DNA from 2 places in the Streptomyces sp. NPDC001668 genome. Region 2 is predicted to be linked to the other one. Evidence: riboswitches for the same ligand, from Rfam matches in the RefSeq annotation. Region 2 holds a riboswitch; the other holds the start of a gene.
The links. Region 2 has a riboswitch for S-adenosylmethionine ahead of ACFYZ8_RS31675 (aminotransferase class V-fold PLP-dependent enzyme). Riboswitches for the same ligand answer to the same signal wherever they lie in the genome.
Positions count from the first base shown of each region.

Region 1 (11,413 bases), on a different contig from region 2:
GCTGCACATCGCCGCCGAGACGGCCCAGCACGCGGGCCACGCCGACATCATCCGCGAGTCCCTGGACGGCGCCAAGAGCATGGGCTGACCCGCGCGGTCTCAGGGGGATCCCGTGGCCGGCCCCCTCGTACCCTGAAAGCATGAACCACGCCCAGCTCACCGCTCTAGGCCGTGCTCTCCGTGTGCTCGGGGAGCACGGCGACTCCCTCACGTCCGACGCTCCGGACGCCAAGCTGCACGAGGTCAGGGCCGATCTGAAGCGTGCGCTGGAGCTGCTGGAGGACAGCGTCACCACCGCCGCCCCCACCACCCGCTGCGCCGAGCACCCGAACGGCCCGGTCGACGAGAACGCCCCCGACCTGTGCCTGCTGTGCGAGACGCGGCGCAGGGCGGCCCGCCGCGCCGAGATCAACGGCCCCTCCGCGCGCCCCCGCTCCGCCGAACCCGCCCCGTCCCGGTACGGCGTCCGTGAGGACCGTCCGCAGCCCCAGCAGCGCTGGCTGCCGGAGCAGTGGACCGGCCAGGAGTGGCAGCTGTGCGGGACCCCGAGGCGGGACCGGCACGAGGCGGAGCTGTACATCCACGCCCAGCGCCGTGGCCCGCGCGCCGCGATGGCGTACCGGCTGGTCCACGAGTTCACCGACTACGAGGTGCTGCGGGTGTGGGGCACCCCGGTCAGGGTCGACATCGAGCCGCTCGGCAACCTGTAGAAGCGCCGCCTACTTCAGCAGCGGCAGCGCCGGGAAGTCGTACCCCTCCCACAGCCGCCGCGACTGCTCCTCCGGGTACGGCCGTGCCTCCGCCGCCGCCGTCCCGTCCAGCACCCGGGTCAGGCGGCGATCGCCGTCGTACGCCGGCCACCCCGGGTCCCCGGTCCGCGCGAACCCCGTCCACGCGGACTGGAACAGCGAGGTCAGCGCCCTCGCCTCGTCCGGCACCCCGGTCCCCGCGAACAGCAGCATCCCGAGGTCGGCGTCGTACGTGCCGAACAGCAGCGGGACGTCCAGTCCGTGACAGGCGCCGAGCGCGCCGCCGAACCCCGGTGCGGACCAGGTCAGTTCGTACAGGTGGGCCCGGCCGCCGCCCGCGACCTGCGCCTCCGCCAGCCGAAGCGACGGCAGGGCGAACAGCCAGTCCGTCTGCACGCGTTCGTACAGGCCGGTCGGCGTGGCGTCCGGGAAGGCCTCGCGGTAGGAGCGCTCCCCGTCCGGCCCCGGCGCGAACATCCGCAGCGCCGCGGCCGTCTGCTCCTCGGTGATCCTGCCGAGCTGCTCACCGAGGGCGAGGAAGAGGCGGTACTCGTCGCGGGTGTGCCCGACGAGCAACTCCACATCCCGTCCGGCGCCTGCCGTCAGCGCCTCCCAGGGCGTGCACGGCAGCACCTCGCCGTCGACGACCGGCGAGAAGGGGGTGACCGTGGGCGCCGCCTGTCCCCACCGGTCGTCGTACTCACGCATGCGCAGGCTCAACCGCTCGCCCGCCGCCGGGAGTTCACGCGGGTCCACGGCGGACAGCGCGGCGGCCGCCGCCGCGAGCCCCGCCTCCTTGCCGATCTCCACCGCCATGTCCCGGGCGAGTTCGGCGGAGAAGTACGTGCCGGGCACGCTCTGTGCGACGGCCCGCCGGAACAGCCCCCGCGCGCTCGGCATCGCCAGCAGCGAGGCCACCGACCCGGCGCCCGCCGACTCCCCGAACACCGTGACCTGCCCGGGGTCCCCGCCGAACGCCGTGATGTTGTCCCGCACCCACTCCAGCGCGGCGACCTGGTCGAGCAGCCCCCGGTTCGCGGGCGCCCCCTCCAGCAGGGCGAACCCCTCGATGCCGACACGGTAGTTGAGGGTCACGACGACCACGTCACCGGCGCGGGCGAGGTGCTGGGCGTCGTAGCCGGGGCTGCCCGCGTGGCCGAGCTTGTAGGCACCGCCGTAGATCCACACCATCACGGGCCGGCGGGCCGCCGGGTCGGTCGCGGGCGTCCAGACGTTGACCGTCAGCCAGTCGTCACCTGTGGGGGTCTCCACCACTGCCGCGCGTCCCTGGAAGCCCGACTCCTGCGGGGGCGGGGGCCCGAAGGCGTACGCCTCCCGGGTCCCCTCCCAGCTTCTGACGGGCCGCGGCGCCTGGAACCGGGCCTCGCCGACCGGCGGTTCGGCGAAGGGGATCCCCCGGAAGACCACCAGTCCGTCCTCGGCCCGCCCGCGCACGGTACCGGCCGCGGTGCGCACTTCGAGACCCTCGGCTGACGTCATCGGTCGAACTCCTCACAGGTCGGGGCTGCTTCGCTCACTCCAGCCCACGTCCTTTGCCCGGGTCAACCGGCTCGGGGTCCCTTGTGCCGTCAGCTCAACGACTTCAGCGCGGACGCGTCGTACGGCGCAAGCTCGTCGAAACGGCCGGCCAGCACCTTCGCGGCCCACTGCGGGTCCTGGAGCAGCGCCCGGCCGACGGCGACCATGTCGTACTCCTCGCGCTCCAGGGCGTCGAGCAGGTCGTCGATGCCCTTGACCGGGGAGCCCTCGCCCATGAAGCCCTTGATGAAGTCGCCGTCGAGGCCGACCGAGCCGACGGTGATGGTGGTCCGGCCGGTGAGCTTCTTGGTCCAGCCGGCGAGGTTGAGGTCGGAGCCGTCGAACTCGGGGAGCCAGTAGCGGCGGGTGGAGGCGTGGAAGGCGTCGACACCGGCCGCGGCGAGCGGGGCGAGGATCGCCTCCAGCTCCTCCGGGGTCTCGGCGAGCCGCGCCTTGTAGGCCTCCTGCTTCCACTGCGAGTACCGGAAGATGATCGGGAACTCGGCCGACACCGTCTCGCGTACGGCCGCCACGATCTCCGCCGCGAACTTCGTACGGGCGACCGGGTCACCGCCGTAGGCGTCGGTGCGGCGGTTGGTGCCCGCCCACAGGAACTGGTCGAGGAGGTAGCCGTGGGCGCCGTGCAGCTCCACGCCGTCGAAGCCGATGCGCTCGGCGGCGGCCGCGGCCTCGGCGAACGCGCCGATGACGTCGTCCAGGTCGCGCTGGGTCATCGCCTTGCCGGTGGGCTCGTCGGCGCCGGGGCGGATGCCGGAGGGGCCGACGGCGGGGGCGTCGGCGTAGGGCGCCTCGCCCTGGTTGCGGACCATGCCGATGTGCCACAGCTGCGGGACGATGGTGCCGCCCGCCGCGTGCACCTGCTCGGCGACCTTCGCCCAGCCCGCCAGCTGCTCCTCGCCGTGGAACCGAGGGACGTTGTCGCTGTTCCCGGCCGACTCGTGGCCGACGTAGGTGCCCTCGGTGACGATCAGACCGACTCCGGCGGCCGCGCGGCGTGAGTAGTACGACGCCACGTTCTCACCGGGGACGCCGCCCGGGGAGAACATGCGGGTCATGGGCGCCATCGCGATGCGGTTCGGCACGGTCAGGCCGTTGATGTGGGCCGGGCGGGAGAGGATCTCGGCGGCGCGGGAGGCGGCGGGTGAGGCTGCGGGGGCAGTCACGTGGGGGTACTCCTCGGTATGTGCATGCGCATGGATAGTTCCCCTGGTACCAACCACCTCGCCCGCCTCAGGATTTCCGGACGGGCTGTGACTCCGGCCACGCATGGAAGAAGCCCGCCCCACAACCGTGAGACGGGCTTCGCTCGAGCGCCGGGCAGGCCTTGCACCTGCATTTCCCCGCAGGAAGCGGGGCGTCTTTCCTTGGACCACCAACGCGTAGTCGGCCGACGGGAGTTCACGTCGGGCGGCTCGTGATCAACTATAGCGCAAGAAAAGACCGGGGGCGGCCACCCCCTGTTCCCAGGAAGGGCCGCCCCCGGCGAGGACATGATCATCCGTCAGGCCTCGCGGCCCGGAGTCGATCAGAAGTCCATGTCACCGCCCGGCATACCGCCACCGGCGGGCGCGGCGGCCTTCTCCGGCTTGTCGGCGATGACGGCCTCGGTGGTGAGGAAGAGCGCGGCGATGGAGGCGGCGTTCTGCAGGGCAGAGCGGGTCACCTTCGCCGGGTCGATGATGCCCTCGGCGATCATGTCGACGTACTCACCGGTCGCGGCGTTCAGGCCGTGGCCGACGGGCAGGTTGCGCACCTTCTCGACGATGACGCCACCCTCGAGACCACCGTTGACGGCGATCTGCTTGAGCGGGGCCTCCAGCGCGAGCTTCACGGCGTTGGCACCGGTCTGCTCGTCACCCGAGAGGTCCAGCTTCTCGAAGACGCTGGAGGCCTGCAGGAGCGCCACGCCACCACCGGCGACGATGCCCTCCTCGACGGCCGCCTTGGCGTTGCGCACGGCGTCCTCGATGCGGTGCTTGCGCTCCTTGAGCTCGACCTCGGTCGCGGCACCGGCCTTGATGACGGCGACGCCACCGGCGAGCTTCGCCAGGCGCTCCTGGAGCTTCTCGCGGTCGTAGTCCGAGTCGCTGTTCTCGATCTCGGCGCGGATCTGGTTGACGCGGCCGTTGACCTGGTCCGAGGAACCGGCACCGTCGACGATGGTGGTCTCGTCCTTGGTGATGACGACCTTGCGGGCGCGGCCCAGGAGGTCCAGGGTCGCGTTCTCCAGCTTGAGGCCGACCTCCTCGGAGATGACCTCGCCGCCCGTGAGGATGGCGATGTCGCCGAGCATGGCCTTGCGGCGGTCACCGAAGCCCGGGGCCTTGACGGCGACCGACTTGAAGGTGCCGCGGATCTTGTTGACGACCAGGGTCGACAGGGCCTCGCCCTCGACGTCCTCGGCGATGATCAGCAGCGGCTTGCCCGACTGCATGACCTTCTCCAGGAGCGGGAGCAGGTCCTTGACGGAGCCGATCTTGGAGTTGGCGATCAGGATGTACGGGTCGTCGAGCGACGCCTCCATACGCTCCATGTCGGTGGCGAAGTACGCCGAGATGTAGCCCTTGTCGAAGCGCATACCCTCGGTGAGCTCCAGCTCCAGACCGAAGGTCTGGGACTCCTCGACGGTGATGACGCCTTCCTTGCCGACCTTGTCCATCGCCTCGGCGATGAGCTCGCCGATCTGGGTGTCGGCGGCGGAGATGGAGGCCGTGGAGGCGATCTGCTCCTTGGTCTCGACATCCTTGGCCTGCTCGAGCAGGGCGGCGGAGACGGCCTCGACGGCCTTCTCGATACCGCGCTTGAGGGCCATGGGGTTGGCGCCGGCGGCTACGTTGCGCAGGCCTTCCTTGACCAGGGCCTGGGCGAGCACGGTCGCGGTGGTCGTACCGTCACCGGCGACGTCGTCCGTCTTCTTGGCGACTTCCTTGACCAGCTCGGCGCCGATCTTCTCGTACGGGTCCTCGAGCTCGATCTCCTTGGCGATGGAGACACCATCGTTGGTGATCGTGGGGGCGCCCCACTTCTTCTCGAGGACGACGTTGCGGCCCTTGGGGCCGAGCGTCACCTTCACGGCGTCCGCGAGCTGGTTCATGCCGCGCTCGAGGCCGCGCCGCGCCTCCTCGTCGAACGCGATGATCTTGGCCATGTGAAGTGGTCCCTCCAGGACTGGGGGTGATTCCTTCGGACCGCGCCCGCGCCCGCGACGGACGGCTCGCCGACCCGTGGGTTCCTTGCCCCACCCGGTCTGCGGGCCTCACCGACCCGGTCCATCTTTGTCACTCTCACCTTCAGAGTGCTAACGCCAATGATTAGCACTCGGCATGGTCGAGTGCAAGCGCCCGCCGAAGACCGGGGCGGGTTCGGCCGTCGGGCGGCCACCGGTCGGCGGGGGCTGAGCGCGCAGTTCCCCGCGCCCCCGGGGAGGTTGCAGTCGGGCAATCAGGGGCGCGGGGAACTGCGCAAAACGCCCGCCCCACCAGCCCGCACCAGATGACGAACCCGCACCCGCACAACATCCCGCTCCACCGCCGGAGGCACATGCACATGCCGAAGGGCCCGTACCCATGACTCCCCATGGGGTACGAGCCCTTCGAAGAAGAACGAAGAACGACGCTGTTGTTACCCGGCGCGTGCTTCAGCCAGTCGCGAGACGGACCATGTCCGCCTGCGGCCCCTTCTGACCTTGCGAGATCTCGAACTCGACCCGCTGGCCCTCTTCAAGGGTGCGGTAGCCGTCCATCTGAATCGCGCTGTAGTGGACGAATACATCCGCACCACCGTCGACCGCGATGAAGCCGTACCCCTTCTCCGCGTTGAACCACTTGACGGTGCCCTGAGCCATGCCTAACTCCCCTATTACTGGCCCTTGCACGGACCCACACTTCATGGATCCGGGTCAGACCTCACCCCCCACATGGTTGGGGGCGTGCGCCGGAACGCGTCGACCGCGGCTGAATGTATCTGTCCAACTGCCGTCTGCAACAGGTCAATCGGACGAGAATTCTGGACGGAAGGGGTCCGGAATGTAGCGAGAATTCGCCCGAATTCGGGGCAAGTCGGGCCCCATAAAGGGCACATAAGGCGCATAAGACGTGCACACTTTGGCTACTTCTCATCGCCCGCGAAGCGAGAACTCATATGCGTGCGGCATGAAGAGAGCCGCAGCTTCCCCAACTGTACCGTGCTCAACCATAGAGAATTGCCCCCTCCGCTTCTCTCGCGGAGAGGGCAATCAGATGAACACTCGGTAATTACTGTTACCGAAGGTAATCACCAGTCATACGGTCACCCGCCGGCGACCGCCGGGATGATGGAGACGCCGGCCCCGTCGGGCGTCGCCGTCTCCAGCCCCTGCTCGAACCGCACATCGTCGTCGTTCACGTACACGTTCACGAACCGCCGCAGCTTGCCCTGGTCGTCGAGAACGCGCGCCGCGATACCCGTGTGGTTCTTCTCCAGATCCGCGATGACCTCGCCGAGGGTCCCACCCTCGGCCTGCACCTCGGCCTGCCCGCCGGTGTAGGTGCGCAGGATGGTGGGGATGCGGACGGAAACGCTCATGTTCAGGACCTCCGGTCGGGTAAGGGCTTTTAGGGGCGCGGGGCTGCGCGACCAGCCCCCACCGGCCCGCAGACGCAACGACTACGCGAGGCCGGCCTCACGGAACGAATCCAGGTTGGGACGAATGGTCGCCGTCAGACCCGTACCCGCCACCGCGTCAAGCGTCTTCAGACCGTCCCCGGTGTTCAGCACAACGGTCGTGAGCGTCGGGTCCAGCACACCGTTCTCGATCAGCTTCTTGGTAACACCCACGGTCACCCCACCCGCGGTCTCCGCGAAGATCCCCTCACTCCGGGCGAGCAGCCGAATCGCGTCCACGACCTGCTCGTCGTTGACGTCCTCCACCGCACCGCCGGTACGACGCGCGATGTCCAGGACGTACGGCCCGTCCGCCGGGTTCCCGATCGCCAGCGACTTGGCGATGGTGTTCGGCTTCTGCGGCCGTACGACGTCGTGCCCCGCCTTGTAGGCGACGGACACCGGGCTGCACCCCTCCGCCTGCGCGCCGAAGATCTTGTACGGCTTGTCCTCGACGAGCCCGAGCTTGATCAGCTCCTGCAGACCCTTGTCGATCTTCGTGAGCTGCGAGCCGGAGGCGATCGGGACCACGAGCTGGTCGGGAAGCTTCCAGCCCAGCTGCTCGCAGATCTCGTACGCCAGGGTCTTGGAGCCCTCCGCGTAGTACGGCCGCAGGTTGACGTTGACGAAGCCCCAGCCCTCGCCGGCCGGGTCGCCGATCAGCTCGGAGCAGAAGCGGTTCACGTCGTCGTAGTTGCCCTCGATGCCGACGAGCTCGCCGCCGTAGATCGCGGCCATGACGACCTTGCCCTGCTCCAGGTCGTGCGGGATGAACACGCAGGAGCGGAAGCCGGCCCGGGCGGCGGCGGCGCCCACGGCGCCGGCGAGGTTGCCGGTGGAGGAGCAGGACAGGGTGGTGAAGCCGAAGGCGCGCGCGGCCTCCAGGGCCTGCGCGACGACCCGGTCCTTGAAGGAGTGCGTCGGGTTGCCGGAGTCGTCCTTGATGTACAGGCCGCCGGTCACGCCGAGCTCGCGGGCGAGGTTGTCGGCCTTGACGAGCTGGGTCCAGCCGGGGTTGATGTTGGGCTTGTCCGCCACGTCCGCGGGGACGGGCAGCAGCGGGGCGTAGCGCCAGATGTTCGCGGGTCCCGCCTCGATCCGCTTGCGGAGCTCCTCGGTGTCGTAGGCCGAGAAGTCGTACGCGATCTCGAGCGGGCCGAAACACTCCTCGCAGGCGAAGACCGGGCCGAGGGGGACGCGGTGGCCGCACTCGCGGCAGCTCAGCGCCGCGGCGGGACCCAGGTCGACGGAGTTCGTGGTGCTTGCAACAGTCTGCACAGCCATGGAGGCGAGGCCCTTTCCTCATCTTCCTCACGACGCACTTCGCCGTGAGACGGATTTGGCACCTTCCCTAATCGGGAGCCTCGCGGAGACGATCGTCAGCGATCGCTACGAGAACCGACTGGAGGGTTGCCGGGGCTTCATCGGGCCGTATCCCTCTGCCCCTCTGGATGAGCGGTATGAAGTTGTGAACGGCGGGCCACCCAGGACATGCGATGGTCATCCGCGTTGTTCAAGACTGTAACCGACGACCAGGACAGTTGAGAGAGTCGTCCGAACCGCGAGATGGATCACTCACGCAGAGGAGCCGCGCACTGTGCTGAACGAAGTCGAGCACTGGCTGGCCACCCGTTCCTGGTCGGTGACCGATCGCCCGCTGCATCGGATCATGGCCGCGAAGCGGAGCTCGGGTCAGACCGTCAGTGTCGTCCTGCCCGCGCTCAACGAGGAGGAGACGGTCGGTGACATCGTCGCCGTGATCCGTCATGACCTCATGCAGCAGGTCCCGCTCGTCGACGAGATCGTCGTCGTCGACTCGGGATCGACCGACCGCACGTCCGAGGTCGCCGCGGCGGCCGGTGCGCGGGTCGTCCACCGTGACGACATCATCCCGCGCATACCCGCCGTGCCCGGCAAGGGCGAGGTCCTGTGGCGCTCCCTGCTGGTCACCAGCGGGGACATCGTCTGCTTCATCGACGCCGACCTGAAGGAGTTCTCCTCGGACTTCGTCTCCGGCATCGTCGGACCGCTGCTCACCGACCCCGGGGTCGACCTGGTCAAGGGCATGTACGACCGTCCCCTGGGCGGGGCCGCCGGACAGGGCGGCCGGGTCACCGAGCTGATGGCGCGTCCGCTGCTGAACATGCACTGGCCGCAGCTGGCCGGTTTCGTGCAGCCGCTGGGCGGCGAGTACGCGGCCCGGCGCTCGCTGCTGGAACAGCTGCCGTTCCCCGTCGGCTACGGGGTGGAGCTGGGGATGCTGGTCGACGCCCTGCACCTGGTGGGCCTGGACGCGCTCGCCCAGGTCGACGTCGGGGTGCGCAAGCACCGCCACCAGGACGGCCAGGCACTGGGCCGGATGTCCGCCGCGATCTACCGCACCGCCCAGCTGCGGCTGGCCCGCGGCCATATGATCCGGCCCTCCCTCACCCAGTTCGAGCGGGGCCGGGACGGCTTCGAGCCGCGTACGTACTCCGTGGACACGGAGGAGCGGCCGCCGATGACGGAGATCCCGGAGTACGCGAAACGAAGGGCGGCGTAGACCGGCCCAGGGCCGCGGCCGAAGACGCTACGGGAACGTTTGAGCGGTTGGACACCGGGCTAGGTTTCGAGGCATGGCTTCATCGCACAACGCCCACGTACTGGTCGCGTCCAACCGCGGCCCGGTCTCATACGAGGTCCAGGAGAACGGCTCGCTGCAAGCCAGGCGCGGCGGCGGCGGGCTCGTCTCCGGACTGTCGGCGATCGGTCCGGAGGCGGGCGCGCTGTGGGTGTGCTCGGCGCTGTCCGACGGCGACCGCGAGGCGGTACGGCAGGGGGTCGGCGAGGACGGCGTCCGGATGCTCCCGATCCCGGCCGACGTGCACGCGGACGCGTACAACGGCATCGCGAACTCGGTCCTCTGGTTCGTCCACCATCTCCTCTACCAGACCCCGCTGGAGCCGTCCTTCGACGCGGAGTTCCGGCGCCAGTGGGCGTCGTACGAGACGTACAACCGCGCCTTCGCCGAGGCGCTCGCCGAGGAGGCGGCCGAGGGGGCGGCGGTCCTGGTGCAGGACTACCACCTGTGCCTGGTGCCGGGGATGCTCCGCGAACTGCGGCCCGACCTGCGCATCGCCCACTTCTCGCACACGCCGTGGGCGCCGGTGGACTACTTCCGGATGCTCCCCGACGACATCGCGTCCCAGCTGCTGCGGGGCATGCTCGGCGCCGACCGGCTGGGCTTCCTCACCCGCCGGTGGGCGGACGCCTTCACGGCCTGCTGTACGGAGTTCGCGGGCGGGCTCGGCCGGACGGAGGTCGGGGTGCACGGGCTGGGCGCGGACGCGGACTTCCTGCGGGCGCGCTCCCACGAGGCCGACGTCGAGGAGCGCATCGTCGCCCTGCGCGAGGAGATCGGCGAGGGCCGCAGGACGATCGTCCGGGTCGACCGCACCGAACTGTCGAAGAACATCGTGCGGGGTCTGCTCTCCTACCGGCGGCTGCTGGAGTCGCGGCCGGAGTGGCGGGAGCGGGTGGTGCACGTGGCGTTCGCGTATCCGTCGCGGCAGGACCTGGCGGTGTACCGGGACTACACGGCCGAGGTGCAGCGAGTGGCGGAGGAGATCAACGACGCGTTCGGCACGCCTGGCTGGACCCCGGTCGTGCTGCATGTGAAGGACGACTTCGCGCGCTCCCTCGCCGCGTACCGGCTGGCCGACGTGGCGCTGGTCAACCCCATCCGGGACGGGATGAACCTGGTCGCGAAGGAGGTGCCGGTGGTCTCCGACGAGGGGTGCGCGCTGGTGCTGTCGCGGGAGGCCGGGGCGTACGAGGAGCTGGGCGAGGACGCGATCGTGGTGAACCCGTACGACGTGGAGCAGACGGCGGCGGCCCTGCACGAGGCCCTGACGCTGCCGGCCCACGAACTCGCCGAACGCGCCAAGCGGCTCGCCGCGGCGGCGACGGCGCTGCCGCCGGCGCAGTGGTTCCTGGAGCAACTGAACGCGCTGAAGGCGCTGAGCAGGTGAGCATGAACCTTCCCACTCCCCTGACCACCGCCGGCCAGGAGGGCCTGCGGGCGATCCTCGCGGAGCCGCACCGCGCGGTGATCGGGCTCGACTTCGACGGGACGCTGGCGCCGATCGTGGCGGACCCGGAGAAGGCGTTCGCCCACCCCGAGGCGGTGCCGGCGCTGGCGGCCCTCGCGCCGAAGGTGGCGTCCGTGGCGGTGATCACCGGCCGCCCGGCGGCGGTCGCGGTCCGCAACGGCGCTTTCGCCGACGTGCCGGGCCTGGAGCATCTGACCGTGCTGGGGCACTACGGGGCGGAGCGGTGGGACGCGGCGACGGGCGAGGTCACGGCTCCCGCCCCGCACCCCGGGGTCGCGGCGGTCCGTGCCGCACTGCCGGGGCTGCTGGCCGGGACCGGTGCGTGGCTGGAGGAGAAGGGCGGCCGGGCCGTGGCCGTCCACACCCGCCGGG
Region 1 covers NZ_JBIAUQ010000017.1:48,207-59,619, forward strand. The annotation lists gene ACFYZ8_RS37020 (DinB family protein) at 1-88, shown strand, start outside; gene ACFYZ8_RS37025 (hypothetical protein) at 141-710, shown strand; gene ACFYZ8_RS37030 (carboxylesterase/lipase family protein) at 720-2,249, opposite strand; gene ACFYZ8_RS37035 (NADH:flavin oxidoreductase) at 2,339-3,472, opposite strand; gene groL (chaperonin GroEL) at 3,835-5,457, opposite strand; gene ACFYZ8_RS37045 (cold-shock protein) at 5,947-6,153, opposite strand; gene ACFYZ8_RS37050 (MoaD/ThiS family protein) at 6,597-6,872, opposite strand; gene thrC (threonine synthase) at 6,954-8,234, opposite strand; SAM riboswitch class I at 8,250-8,408, opposite strand; gene ACFYZ8_RS37060 (glucosyl-3-phosphoglycerate synthase) at 8,548-9,492, shown strand; gene ACFYZ8_RS37065 (trehalose-6-phosphate synthase) at 9,566-10,960, shown strand; gene otsB (trehalose-phosphatase) at 10,963-11,413, shown strand, end outside.
Region 1: another riboswitch for S-adenosylmethionine. It lies ahead of thrC (threonine synthase); the one in region 2 lies ahead of ACFYZ8_RS31675 (aminotransferase class V-fold PLP-dependent enzyme).

Region 2 (11,413 bases):
GCGTCCTCCGCGTCCGGCGCCTCCGACGTCCTGGAGAAGCTCGGCGTCAACCTGGAGCTGACCCCGCAGCGGGTGGCCGAGGTGGCGGAGGAGGCCGGGATCACCTTCTGCTTCGCGATCAAGTTCCATCCGGCGCTGCGTCACGCGGGCGCCGCGCGCGGCCAGTTGGGCATCCGCACGGTGTTCAACATCCTCGGCCCGCTGACCAACCCGGCCCGGGTGCGGTCCCAGGCGGTCGGCGTCGCGGACCCGCGCATGGCACCGGTCGTCGCGGGCGTCTTCGCCGAGCGCGGCAACTCCGCCCTGGTCTTCCGCGGCGACGACGGCCTGGACGAGCTGACGACCACGTCGACCTCGCACGTCTGGATCGTCCGCGACGGCAAGGTCACCGAGGAGAGCTTCGACCCCCGGGACGTCGGCATCGACCTGGTCCCCGTGGAGGCCCTGCGCGGCGGTGACCCGGCGTACAACGCGGAGGTCGCGAGGAAGCTCCTGGACGGCGAGAGGGGCCCGGTCCGCGACGCCGTACTCCTGAACTCGGCGGCCGCGCTGGTGGCCCTCGACCCGGGTACCGGGACGCTGGCCGAGCAGCTGCGGGCCGGGATGGACAAGGCCGCGGAGTCCATCGACTCCGGCTCGGCGAAGCGGACGCTGGAGCGCTGGGTGGCCGCGAGCAACGCGTAGGCGGGCGACGCGCGGCGTCCACCAGGGTGTCGTCCCGCGATCCGGACACGGGTTGCGGGACGACGATCATTTCGCGTACGTTCTTTGACCAGGTCATGAGTGACAGTCATGAGGCCCCGGCCGACTGTCCGGCAACCCTCCGTCCGTGGCGGGGTGCCCCGGGTGAAGACCAGGCCGTAGGCAGTGAGGTCTACGGCAAGCGCGGGCCCCTCTCGAAACCAGGGGTCCTGGTCGTCGAGGGAGTCTTCCGTGAGCAAGCGAATGCGATAGGGCCGCCGAGCCCCGCCTCCGCGCACCCATTTCACCTTCACCTCTCTCTTTTCACGGGAGTCCCCATGTCTGTCCTCACCGCTGCCTCCGCCCGGACCATTTGTGCCCAGCTGCCCGTTCTGGGCCGGTATGTCACCGTCCCGCTCGTCACCGGCGGCGAGGTCACCTACGCGGCCCTCGACTACGCGGCCAGCGCCCCGGCCCTCCAGCGCGTCTGGGACGACGTGGCGGCCTACGCGCCCTACTACGGCAGCGTCCACCGCGGCGCCGGCTACCTCTCCCAGCTGTCGACCGACCTGTTCGAGAACGCCCGTAAGACCGTCACCGAGTTCCTCGACTGCCGCGACGACGACCAGCTGGTCTTCACCCGGTCGACCACCGACTCGCTCAACCTCCTCGCCGCCGCCCTCCCCGCCGGCTGCCAGGTCTTCGTCTTCGAGACCGAGCACCACGCGAGCCTGCTGCCCTGGCAGGACGCCCGGGTCACCTACCTCGACGCCCCGCGCAGCCCGCGCCAGGCCGTGGAGACCCTGGAGAAGGCCCTCGCCGACCGCGACTCCCGGGGCCCGGCCCTGGTCTGCGTCACCGGCGCCTCCAACGTCACCGGTGAGCTGTGGCCGGTCCGCGAGCTGGCCGCCGCCGCCCACGCGCACGGCGCCCGGATCGTCCTCGACGCCGCCCAGCTCGCCCCGCACCACCCGGTCAGCGTCCGCGACCTCGACGTCGACTGGGTCGCCTTCTCCGGCCACAAGCTCTACGCCCCCTTCGGCTCCGGAGTCCTCGCAGGGCGTGCCGACTGGCTCCAGGCCGCCGACCCCTACCTCGCGGGCGGCGGCGCCAGCCGCAAGGTCACCCGGCGCGAGGACGGGGGAGTGGACGTGGAGTGGCACGACAGCGCCGCACGGCACGAGGCGGGCTCGCCCAACGTCATCGGCGCCTACTCCATCGCCTCCGCCTGCAAGGCGCTGACCGAGGCCGGCTTCGACACCCTCGTGGCCCGCGAGCAGCACCTGATCGAGAAGGTCCGCCAGGGCCTCGCCGAGGTCCCCGAGGTCCGCGTCCTGTCCCTCTTCGGCGACGACGCCCCCCGGGTCGGCGTGATCTCCTTCGTCGTCGAGGGCTGGAACAGCTCCCACTTCGCCGCCGCGCTCTCCGCCGAGTACGGCATCGGCGTGCGCGACGGCCTCTTCTGCGCCCACCCCCTCGTGCGCACCCTCCTCGGCGGCGACCCGCAGTCCCAGGGCGAGTGCGGTGCCCCCGAGGCCGCGCCCGGCGAGAAGTCCCTCAACGCGATCCGGGTGAGCTTCGGCGCGGGCACCCCGGACGAGCACGTGGAGCGGTTCGTGAACGCCGTGAAGGAACTGGTCGCCGACGGTGCGAAGTGGACGTACCGCACGGAGGACGGCCGCTGCGTCCCGGCCGTCTGACGTACCGACGTCGTCAGACGGTTCATGCCCCTCCAAGGGCCGGCAGCCTCACATCAGCTGTCGAGGCCGATCGCGAACGCGGCCTCCAGGTCGTGCTGGGAGTAGGTGCGGAAGGCGACGTGGGTGTCCGTCGCCTCGACGCCCGGGATCTTGCTGATGCTGCCGGGGATGACCTCGGCGAGGTCCTCGTGCCGCTTGACCCGGACCATGGCGATCAGGTCGTACGTGCCCGTCACGGAGAAGACCTCGCTCACGGACTCCAGCGCGGCGATCCGCTCCGCGATCTCGGGGATCCGGTCCACGCTGGTCTTGATGAGGACGATCGCGGTGATCACGGCTGGTTCTCTCCCTCGGGGGCGGTCGCTGGGGCGGCCCTCACTCTAGTCGTACGGCCGAAACGCACCCAGGCGAATGCCAGGCCGAGCCCGAAGCCCACCAGGTGGGCCAGATAGGCCACCCCGGGGCCGTCGGAGGCCCGGCCCGCCGCGAGCCATTGCAGTGCCGCCCAGAAGGGCAGCACGACCCAGGCGGGGAAGCGCAGCGGCAGGAAGAAGAGGAACGGCAGGAGACTGGTCACCCGGGCCCCGGGGAACAGGAACAGAAACGCGCCGAGGACCGCCGAGATCGCCCCGGAGGCACCGACCAGGGACTGCTCGGAGCCGGCGTTGGCGGCCGCGTAGCCCAGCAGGGCGAGGTAGCCGCAGCCGACGTAGAAGAGGAGGAACTGCAGCCGGCCCATCCGTTCCTCGGTCATCACGCCGAACACATAGAGGAAGAGCATGTTGCCCAGCAGGTGCACCCAGCTGCCGTGCACGAACAGCGCGGTGGCCGGGGTGAGCGCGGCACCGGGCGCGTCCTCGAAGAGCTCGGCGGGGACCACGCCCCAGCGGTGGAAGTAGGCCCGCTGGGCGGCCAGGACGGCGTTCCCGGAGCCGTAGGCCGGATCCAGGCCCGAGGCGGGGCCGATCACGAAGACCAGACAGCACAGGGCGATCAGGCCGTAGGTGACCGGAGCCGGCCCCCGCAGCGCCCTGCCTGCTCCACCGACCGTCACCCTCCAGTTGCGGATCATGAACACAGAGCATGACGTAACGGGGCGCAACGGAACAGACCGCCTCGCCGCTGTGGACGCCCGAGCGGCGAGTACCCGCCAGGCCGTAGGGTTACGAGCCACACGCACCGGGACGCCGGTGTGTCACTGACAATGGCTAGCAGGAAAGAGCACAGTCACGATGACGGTTCCCCTCCCGACTGCCTCGACGCGGTGGCGCTGCACCCTCTGCGGCAACCTCACGCGCTTCGATGTGACCCGCTCGTCGAAGGTGGTCGAGTACGTCCACCTCGACCTCGCGGGTGAGCCGAACGTCGAGGAGCGCGAGGTGGTCAGTGAGACCATCGAGTCGGTGCGGTGCCGCTGGTGCAACGCGGTGGATCAGGTGGAACTCGTGGACAGGCCGGGCGCCGGCTCCTGACAGGGCCGGCCCCGCACGGCGATGGGGTGTGACGGATGGTGGAGACACAAGGCGGGGGGCCGGGCGACGGCGCCGCCGAGGTGCTCGACCGTCCGCTGCCCGACGGTGTGCGGCGCCGGGTCGTGCACATCGTCTCGGAGGGCTTCGGCGGGCTGACCGTCGGTGAACTGCCCGCACAGCTGAGGCAGTACGCGCGCTTCGCGCCGAACCGGCGGGCCAAGTTCGCCGGCAACGCGATGGCGGCCGCGCTGGAGACGGATCCGCTGTTCCGCCAGCGCATCGGGGAGAAGTTCAGAGAGGCCCAGCCGGAACTCTGCGGCGCCCTCGACTCCGGTGCCCCGCCCCCGGCCGCGGACCCGCTCGACGTGGCGGCCGCGGCCTATGTGCTGCGTCCCACCGGCTGGGTCAAGCTGGTCACCGCGGCCGGCGAGGAGGCCCTGCGGGCGGACGCCGAGCGGGCCGACGAGGAGAGCCGCGCCGAGCTGGAGCGGCTGCGCGAGGAGCTCGCGGCCGCCCGCGACCAGACGCGCGCCGAGACCGAGCGGCTGCGCACCGACCTGGAGTCCGCCAAGAAGGAAGCCGAATCGCTTCACCGCAAGCTGCGCGCGGCACTCAGTGACGTCAAGCGCGGTGAGGCGGCCCTGCGCAAGCTCCAGGCCGAGATGGAGACCGTACGCACCGAGGGCCAGACCCAGGTGTCCGCCGCCGAGAGCGAGTCCCGGCGCCTGAAGGCGCGCCTCGGGGAGGCGGAGGCCGCCCTGGAGGCCACGCGCAGAGCGGCACGGGAGGGGCGCAGTGTCGAGGACATGCGCGTGCGTCTGCTTCTGGACACCGTTCTGGACGCGGCCCAGGGGCTGCGCCGGGAACTGGCGTTGCCGCCGGTCTCCGTCCGGCCCGCCGAGACCGTGGACGCGGTCGAACCGGGACGGATGACCCCGAAGGACATCGCCGCGCGGGCGCTGTCCGACAACGACCCGGCGATCCTGGACCAGCTGCTCGCCCTGCCCCAGGCGCACCTGGTGGTCGACGGCTACAACGTCACCAAGACCGGCTATCCCCAGATGCCGCTGGAGAAGCAGCGCCTCCGGCTCCTCGGCCAGCTCTCGCAGCTCGCCGCGCAGACCGGGGCCGAGGTGACCTGCGTCTTCGACGGGGCCGAGCTGGCCGCGCCGGTGCTGCTCGCGCCGCCGCGCGGGGTGCGGGTGCTGTTCTCCAAGGCGGGCGTCACCGCCGACGAGCTGATCCGCCAGCTGGTGCGCGCCGAGCCGCCCGGACGGCCGGTGATCGTCGCCTCGACCGACCGCGAGGTCGCCGACGGCATCGCCAAGGCGGGGGCGCGGCCGGTGGCTTCCGCGGTGCTTCTGAAGCGGCTGTCCTAAATCTCGAAGTTAGGGGTTTAGCGCCCGAATTGGGCGTATCGTCACGCAACGTAGTGTCAAGGCCGCCTCACTGCACGTGAGTTATGTGCAAAGAATGCAGGGCGTGACGAGATTTTGCTCCTGAGGATTTGAATGATCACGGGAAGGTCACTAGGGTCTGCTCTCGAACCTCCGAGCGGGTGATCACTCAAAAGAAGGAGTTCACCTCCGTGGCGTCCCACCGTCGACCCAAGCAGCCGAGCCGTACGCGCGTGACCGTGCTCACGACCGCAGCCGCTGCCGCCGTGGCCCTCAGTGCCAATGCCGCCAACGCCGCGCCGAGCGAGAAGCCGAGCAAGGACGAGGTCAAGGCGAAGGTCGACGCCCTGTACGAGCAGGCCGAGCAGGCCACCGAGAAGCTCAACGGCGCCAAGGAGAAGCAGGAGAAGCTCCAGAAGGAGATCTCCACCATCCAGGACAACGTGGCCCGCGGCCAGGACGACCTGAACGAACTGCGGGACTCCATAGGCCTCGCGGCCGCCGCGCAGTACCGCATCGGGACCATCGACTCCTCGCTCCAGCTCTTCCTGTCGTCGAACCCGGACGACTACCTGGACCGGGCGTCCACCGCGGACCAGCTCAGCTCCCAGCAGGTCGAGGCGCTGAAGAAGATCCAGGAGAAGCAGCGCGAGCTGGCCCAGGACCGCGCCGAGGCCTCCGAGAAGCTCAAGGACCTGGCGAGCACCCGCACCGAACTGGCCAAGCAGAAGAAGTCCGTTCAGGGCAAGCTCGCCGAGGCGCAGAAGCTCCTCAACACGCTGACCGCCGCCGAGAAGGCCGCCCTCGCCGCCGCCGACGCCCGCGCCAGCCGCTCCGCGAGCGCGCGCGTGGACCTCGGCGACGCCCCCGCCGCCTCCGCCCGGGCCGAGGCCGCCTTCCAGGCCGCCCAGACCCAGCTCGGCAAGCCGTACGTCTACGGCGCCACCGGCACCGCCTCCTACGACTGCTCGGGCCTGACCTCCTGGGCCTACGCGCAGGCCGGCATCACCATCCCGCGCACCTCGCAGGCCCAGGCCAACGCCGGTACCCGCATCTACAGCATGAGCGACCTCAAGGTCGGCGACCTGGTCATCTTCTACGGCGACCTGCACCACGTCGGCCTGTACGCGGGCAACGGCCAGGTTCTCCATGCCCCGCGCACCGGCACGGTCGTCCGGTACGAGTCGATCAACAACATGCCGTTCCAGTTCGGCGTGCGGATCTGACACTCGGCGGCCCCCCGTTCGGGCGAATCGCGACAACTTCATCTGACTCCACGCCCCGCCCATGACCTGCGTCTGAGGCGGGGTGTCCCGTTGTGCACCCTTCGAGGTCTTTGGCCGAGCCCTCCTCCCGGGGCTACTGTCTGCCGCGTTCTCGTCCGCCAGTGGAAGGAGCGCGGCCTCCGTGGGGTCCCATCGCCGCCTTGCCCAGACGTCCGGGTTCAACCGGGGCGCCGGCACCGCCCTGGGGGTGCTGTCCGCGGCGGCCGCCGCGCTCGGCGCCGTACCGGCCGTAGCCGCCCCGTCCGCCGACACCAAGGCCGAGGTGGACCGCCTCTACGAGCAGGCCGAGCAGGCCACCGAGGCCTTCAACAAGGCCGACGAGCGCGCCGACGCGCTGCGCGAGGAGGTCTCCACCGCACAGGACGGGATCGCGCGGCAGCAGGAGCGCATCAACTCCATGCGGGAGGCGCTCGGTTCGCTGGCGGGTGCCCAGTACCGCTCCGGCGGCCTCGACCCGTCGCTCGCGCTGCTGTTCTCCGACGACCCGGACGACTACCTCGACAAGGCCGCCGTCCTGGACCGCGTCAACGCCCGTCAGGCGGGCGAGCTCAGGGACCTCCAGGAGGCCATGCGTGAACTCGCCCAGGAGCGCAGCGAGGCGGCCCTGAAGCTCGGCGAACTGGAGCAGAGCCGCAAGGCCGTCGCCTCCCACAAGCGGACCGTCGAGAAGAAGCTCGCGAGGGCGCGTGAGCTGCTCAACTCCCTGCCGTCCGACGAGCGCGCCGCCTACGACCGGGCCTCGCGCTCCGGGCGTTCCGAGATGCCCGACCTCTCGGGTGCCGCGGCGCCCTCGGGCCGGGCGGCCGCCGCTGTGGCCGCCGCGCAGTCCGCGATCGGCAAGCCCTACGTGTGGGGCGCCAACGGGCCCGGCGCCTTCGACTGTTCGGGCCTGATGCAGTGGTCGTACGCCCAGGCTGGCGTCTCCCTGCCGCGCACCTCCCAGGCCCAGCGCTACGCCGGCCGCCAGGTCCCGCTCTCCCAGGCCCGGCCCGGCGACCTGGTCACCTACCGGGGCGACGCCAGCCATGTCGGCATGTACGTCGGCAACGGCCAGGTCGTCCACGCCCCTTACCCCGGCGCGCCGGTGCGCTACGACCCGGTGGGCATGATGCCGGGGGCGACGGTCACGCGGCCCTGACCGAGGGCGCCGATACCCGTACGATCGGGAAACATGGCTGGTCGAAGGCGGGCGTCGAAACACGGTGTCGTGGTGGTGTGCCTGCTGCTGGCCTCCCTGGTGGCCTGCGGCGGCAGGCCCACGGCCGCCGACACCGCCAGGGCCGACGTCCAGCGCGTCCTCGACCGGCGGGCCGCGGCCGTACTCGACCGGGACAGGGCGGCGGTGGCGAGAACGGGCTCCGCGAACTGGTTCAAGGACGTCAGCGCCGTCCCCCTCGCCTCCTGGTCCTACAAGGTCACGGCAGTGCACCGCAGCGGTTCCACCGCCACCGCCGACGCCGAACTCCGCTACCAGGTCCAGGGGTACGACCAGGCACCCGTCACCGTCGCCCGCACCATGAACCTCTCCCTGGACGCGGCCGACCAGTGGTACGTCATCAGTGAGAAGCCCGCCAAGAAGGCCCCGCAGCAGCTGTGGGACCAGGGCGAGGTGACCGTCGTCCGGGGGAAGCACAGCATGGTTCTCGGCGTCGGCCACTCCGGCGAGAAGCTGCACTCCTTCGCGGACCTGGCCGACCGGGCGGTGCCCGCGGTGTCGGACGCCTGGGGCACCGGGTGGTCCGGGCACGTCGTCGTGCTCGTACCGAAGTCCCTTGACGGGATGGCGGGGCTGCTCGGCTCGCCGGCGTCCTCGTACCGCGGGATCGCGGCCGTCACCACCGGCGAGACGGGCGCCCCGGCGCAGGCGCCCGCCGACCGGATCATCGTCAACCCCGACGCGTACGCCCTTCTCGGCACCCTGGGCCGCCAGGTCGTGCTCACCCACGAGACCACCCATGTCGCCACCCGCGCCGACACCACCGCGGCGACACCGCTGTGGCTGTCGGAGGGGTTCGCCGACTGGGTCGGCTACCGGGGCACCGGGCGCACCCCGGCCGAGGCCGCGCCGGAGCTGGCGGAGGCGGTCTCCGCGGGCCGGGTGCCGAAGGCGCTGCCGTCCGACGCCGACTTCGGCTTCGCGGGCAGCGCGACCGGGCTCGCGCAGTCGTACGAGAGCGGCTGGATGGCCTGCCGGATGATCGCCGACCGGTGGGGCGAGACGAAGCTGGACGCGTTCTACCGGTCCGTGGGCACCCACAGGAAACGGCCCGGGGCGGTGGAGGAGGCCATGGCGGACGTACTCGACACCGACCTGAAGACCTTCACGGCCGAGTGGCGGCAGTACCTGCGGGCTCAGCTCGGCTGATCCAGCGTTTCCACGGCCTCCGCGAGCCATGCCCGCTCGGCCCGGCCCGTAGCCCGCGCCACCCGCAGCATGCCCTGCCGGAACAGGTCGTCCGTCTCCTCCGCGCCCACCGGTTCGCCGCCGTCGTAGAAGAAGCTCGTCGGCGTTTCCAGGAACTCCAGCCGCCGCCGCAGTACGGCCGCCTGCTCGCGACGGTCGGGAAGGTGCCGCAGGAACGCGAGGACGGTGTTGAAGCGGACCTGATCGGTGATCTCGACCTGTTTGGGATGCCGCAGCCGCTGGAGGAGTTCCTCGCGGCCCTTCTCCGTCAGCGACAGCGTCCGACGCGGGGCGGCGCTCGCGCCCGGCTCCGCGCGTTCGTCGAGCTTGCCCGCCGTGACGAGACGGCTGATCGCCGGATAGAGCGCCCCGTCACTCACCGGGCGGACATGCCCGGTGAGCGCCTTGATGCGCTCCTTGAGCTCGTAGCCGTGCAGCGGCCCCTCCGCGAGAAAGCCCAGGATCGACAGCTCCAGCACCGCATTCCTCCTTGCGAGGGATCGTGGGGTCATGCTACCTCTATCCGAGCTACCTCGAATCGAGGTAGCTCGGATAGAGGTAGCAGGTATCGAGGGGAATCGTCGTGGACCGTCATCGCGAACAGCTCGTCTCGCTCGCCCGCCCCGTCTACTTCGGCCTGCTGGCCTCCGTCGCCGCCGGGATCATCAACACGGTGTGGGTCTCCCGGCTCGGCGGCCCGGCCGTCGCCGCCGTCGCCGTGGCGACCAACACCGAGAATGTGCTGCTCGGCGTCGCGCTGGTCTTCGGCTCCGGTACGACCGTGCTGGTGGCGCACGCCCGGGGCGCCCGGGATCCCGCCGGCGTGCGGGCGGCCGTGCGCGGGGGAGTGGCGCTGTGGGCGCTGGTCACCCCGCTGGTCGCGGCGGGCGGCTTCCTGCTGCGGGAGCCGCTGGCCCGGCTGGTGCTCGACGGCGGTCCGGCCGTCTCCCTGGCGACCGCCTACTTCGCGGTCTCCCTGCCCGGAATCGCCGTCTTCTTCGCCCAGCAACTCGTCGACGGCGTCCTCAAAGGCACCGGCGACACGAGGACGCCGATGCGGCTCGCCCTTCTCGCGAACGGGCTGATCCTGGTGTGCGACCCGTTCCTGATCCACGCGTACGGCGTCCGGGGAGCCGCCGTCTCGACCGTGCTGTGCCGGGGCGCGGCCCTCGGGGCGGGGCTGCTCGCCCTGCGCCGCAACAGGCTGCTGCGGTCCTGTCAGGGGGTCCCGGCCGGGGTCTCCCTGCGCGCCACGCTGACCACCGGGCTGCCCATGGCGGCCGACTTCACCGTCCGCCAGGGCGGTGCGCTCGTCCTCGTCGCGATCGTGGCGCGGCTCGGGGTGACGGCGGTGGCCGCCTACTCCATCGCCTACAAGGTCATGTACGTGGCCACCATGGCCTTCTACGCCGTGCGGCAGGCCGCCTCGATCCACACCGCGCACCTGCGGGGCGCCGGGCAGGACGCGCGCCGGGCGGTCGGGCGGGAGGCGGTGGTCGTGTCCGGGGTGGTGGGGCTCACGGCGGCCGTGCTGCTCTTCGTGACCGCGCCCCGGATCATGGCCGCCTTCGGCGCGGGACCCGAAGTCGCCCACACCGGCGTGCTGTTCCTGCGCTGTATCGGCCCCTACCTGCTGCTGACGGCCTGCTTCATCGCGCTCGGCGGGGTCTTCGAGGGCAGCGGGGGAGCGCCGGCGCTGCTGAGGGTGACGCTGCTCGGTACGGCGGTCCAGCTCGGGCTGGCGGACGTCTGCACCGGCCTCGGCCTGCCCGGGGTGTGTCTGGCGATGGCGCTGGCCATGGCGCTGCAGTGCGGGGCCGTGATGGTGCTGTTCCGGCGGGCGCGGGCCCGGGTTCAGGAGGAGGCCGGGGCCTCCTGGGCCGGGGCGGGGGCCTGATCCGGGGCCGGGGGCGGCGGGGTCTGCTTCGGGACCGTCGCGCGCCACAGCTCACGCATCCCGATGACCGTGGCGAGGACCAGCAGGCCGTTGCGGACGAGGAGGAGGCCGATGCCGCGCGGGCTGCTGGCGACGACGTCCGCGAACCAGATCGGGAACTCCAGGACCGTCACGAAGCACGCCACCAGCACCAGGACGGCCGGCAAGCCCATCCGGCTCGCGCGGAAGCACAGACAGGCCGCCGCGAGACCGACCAGCCACACCATGTACTGCGGGCTGATCACCCGGCTGGTGGTGGTGAACATCAGCACCGCCACCAGTGCCGCGTCGGCCGCCGTGTGCGCCTCGAACCGGGTGGCCGTCAGCCGCCACAGCAGCAGCAGTCCGAAGGCCATGCCGGTCAGCGTGATGGCGGCCGTGCTGACGAGGGGCACCCACGGTCCGAGGAACTCGACCGAGCCGTAGTTGAGCGAGACCGAGCCGTTCCAGCCGTGGTGCCGGGCGATGTGGAAGACCAGGGAGCCCAGCGACTCCACCTCGGTGCCCCGCTCCCGCTGGAAGGTCAGGAAGGAGAAG
Region 2 covers NZ_JBIAUQ010000012.1:266,908-278,320, reverse strand. The annotation lists gene trpD (anthranilate phosphoribosyltransferase) at 1-684, shown strand, start outside; SAM riboswitch class IV at 776-892, shown strand; gene ACFYZ8_RS31675 (aminotransferase class V-fold PLP-dependent enzyme) at 1,020-2,381, shown strand; gene ACFYZ8_RS31670 (Lrp/AsnC family transcriptional regulator) at 2,435-2,716, opposite strand; gene ACFYZ8_RS31665 (rhomboid family intramembrane serine protease) at 2,713-3,453, opposite strand; gene ACFYZ8_RS31660 (hypothetical protein) at 3,614-3,853, shown strand; gene ACFYZ8_RS31655 (NYN domain-containing protein) at 3,889-5,232, shown strand; gene ACFYZ8_RS31650 (NlpC/P60 family protein) at 5,442-6,476, shown strand; gene ACFYZ8_RS31645 (NlpC/P60 family protein) at 6,658-7,674, shown strand; gene ACFYZ8_RS31640 (hypothetical protein) at 7,708-8,901, shown strand; gene ACFYZ8_RS31635 (PadR family transcriptional regulator) at 8,889-9,419, opposite strand; gene ACFYZ8_RS31630 (MATE family efflux transporter) at 9,524-10,837, shown strand; gene ACFYZ8_RS31625 (glycosyltransferase family 87 protein) at 10,795-11,413, opposite strand, start outside.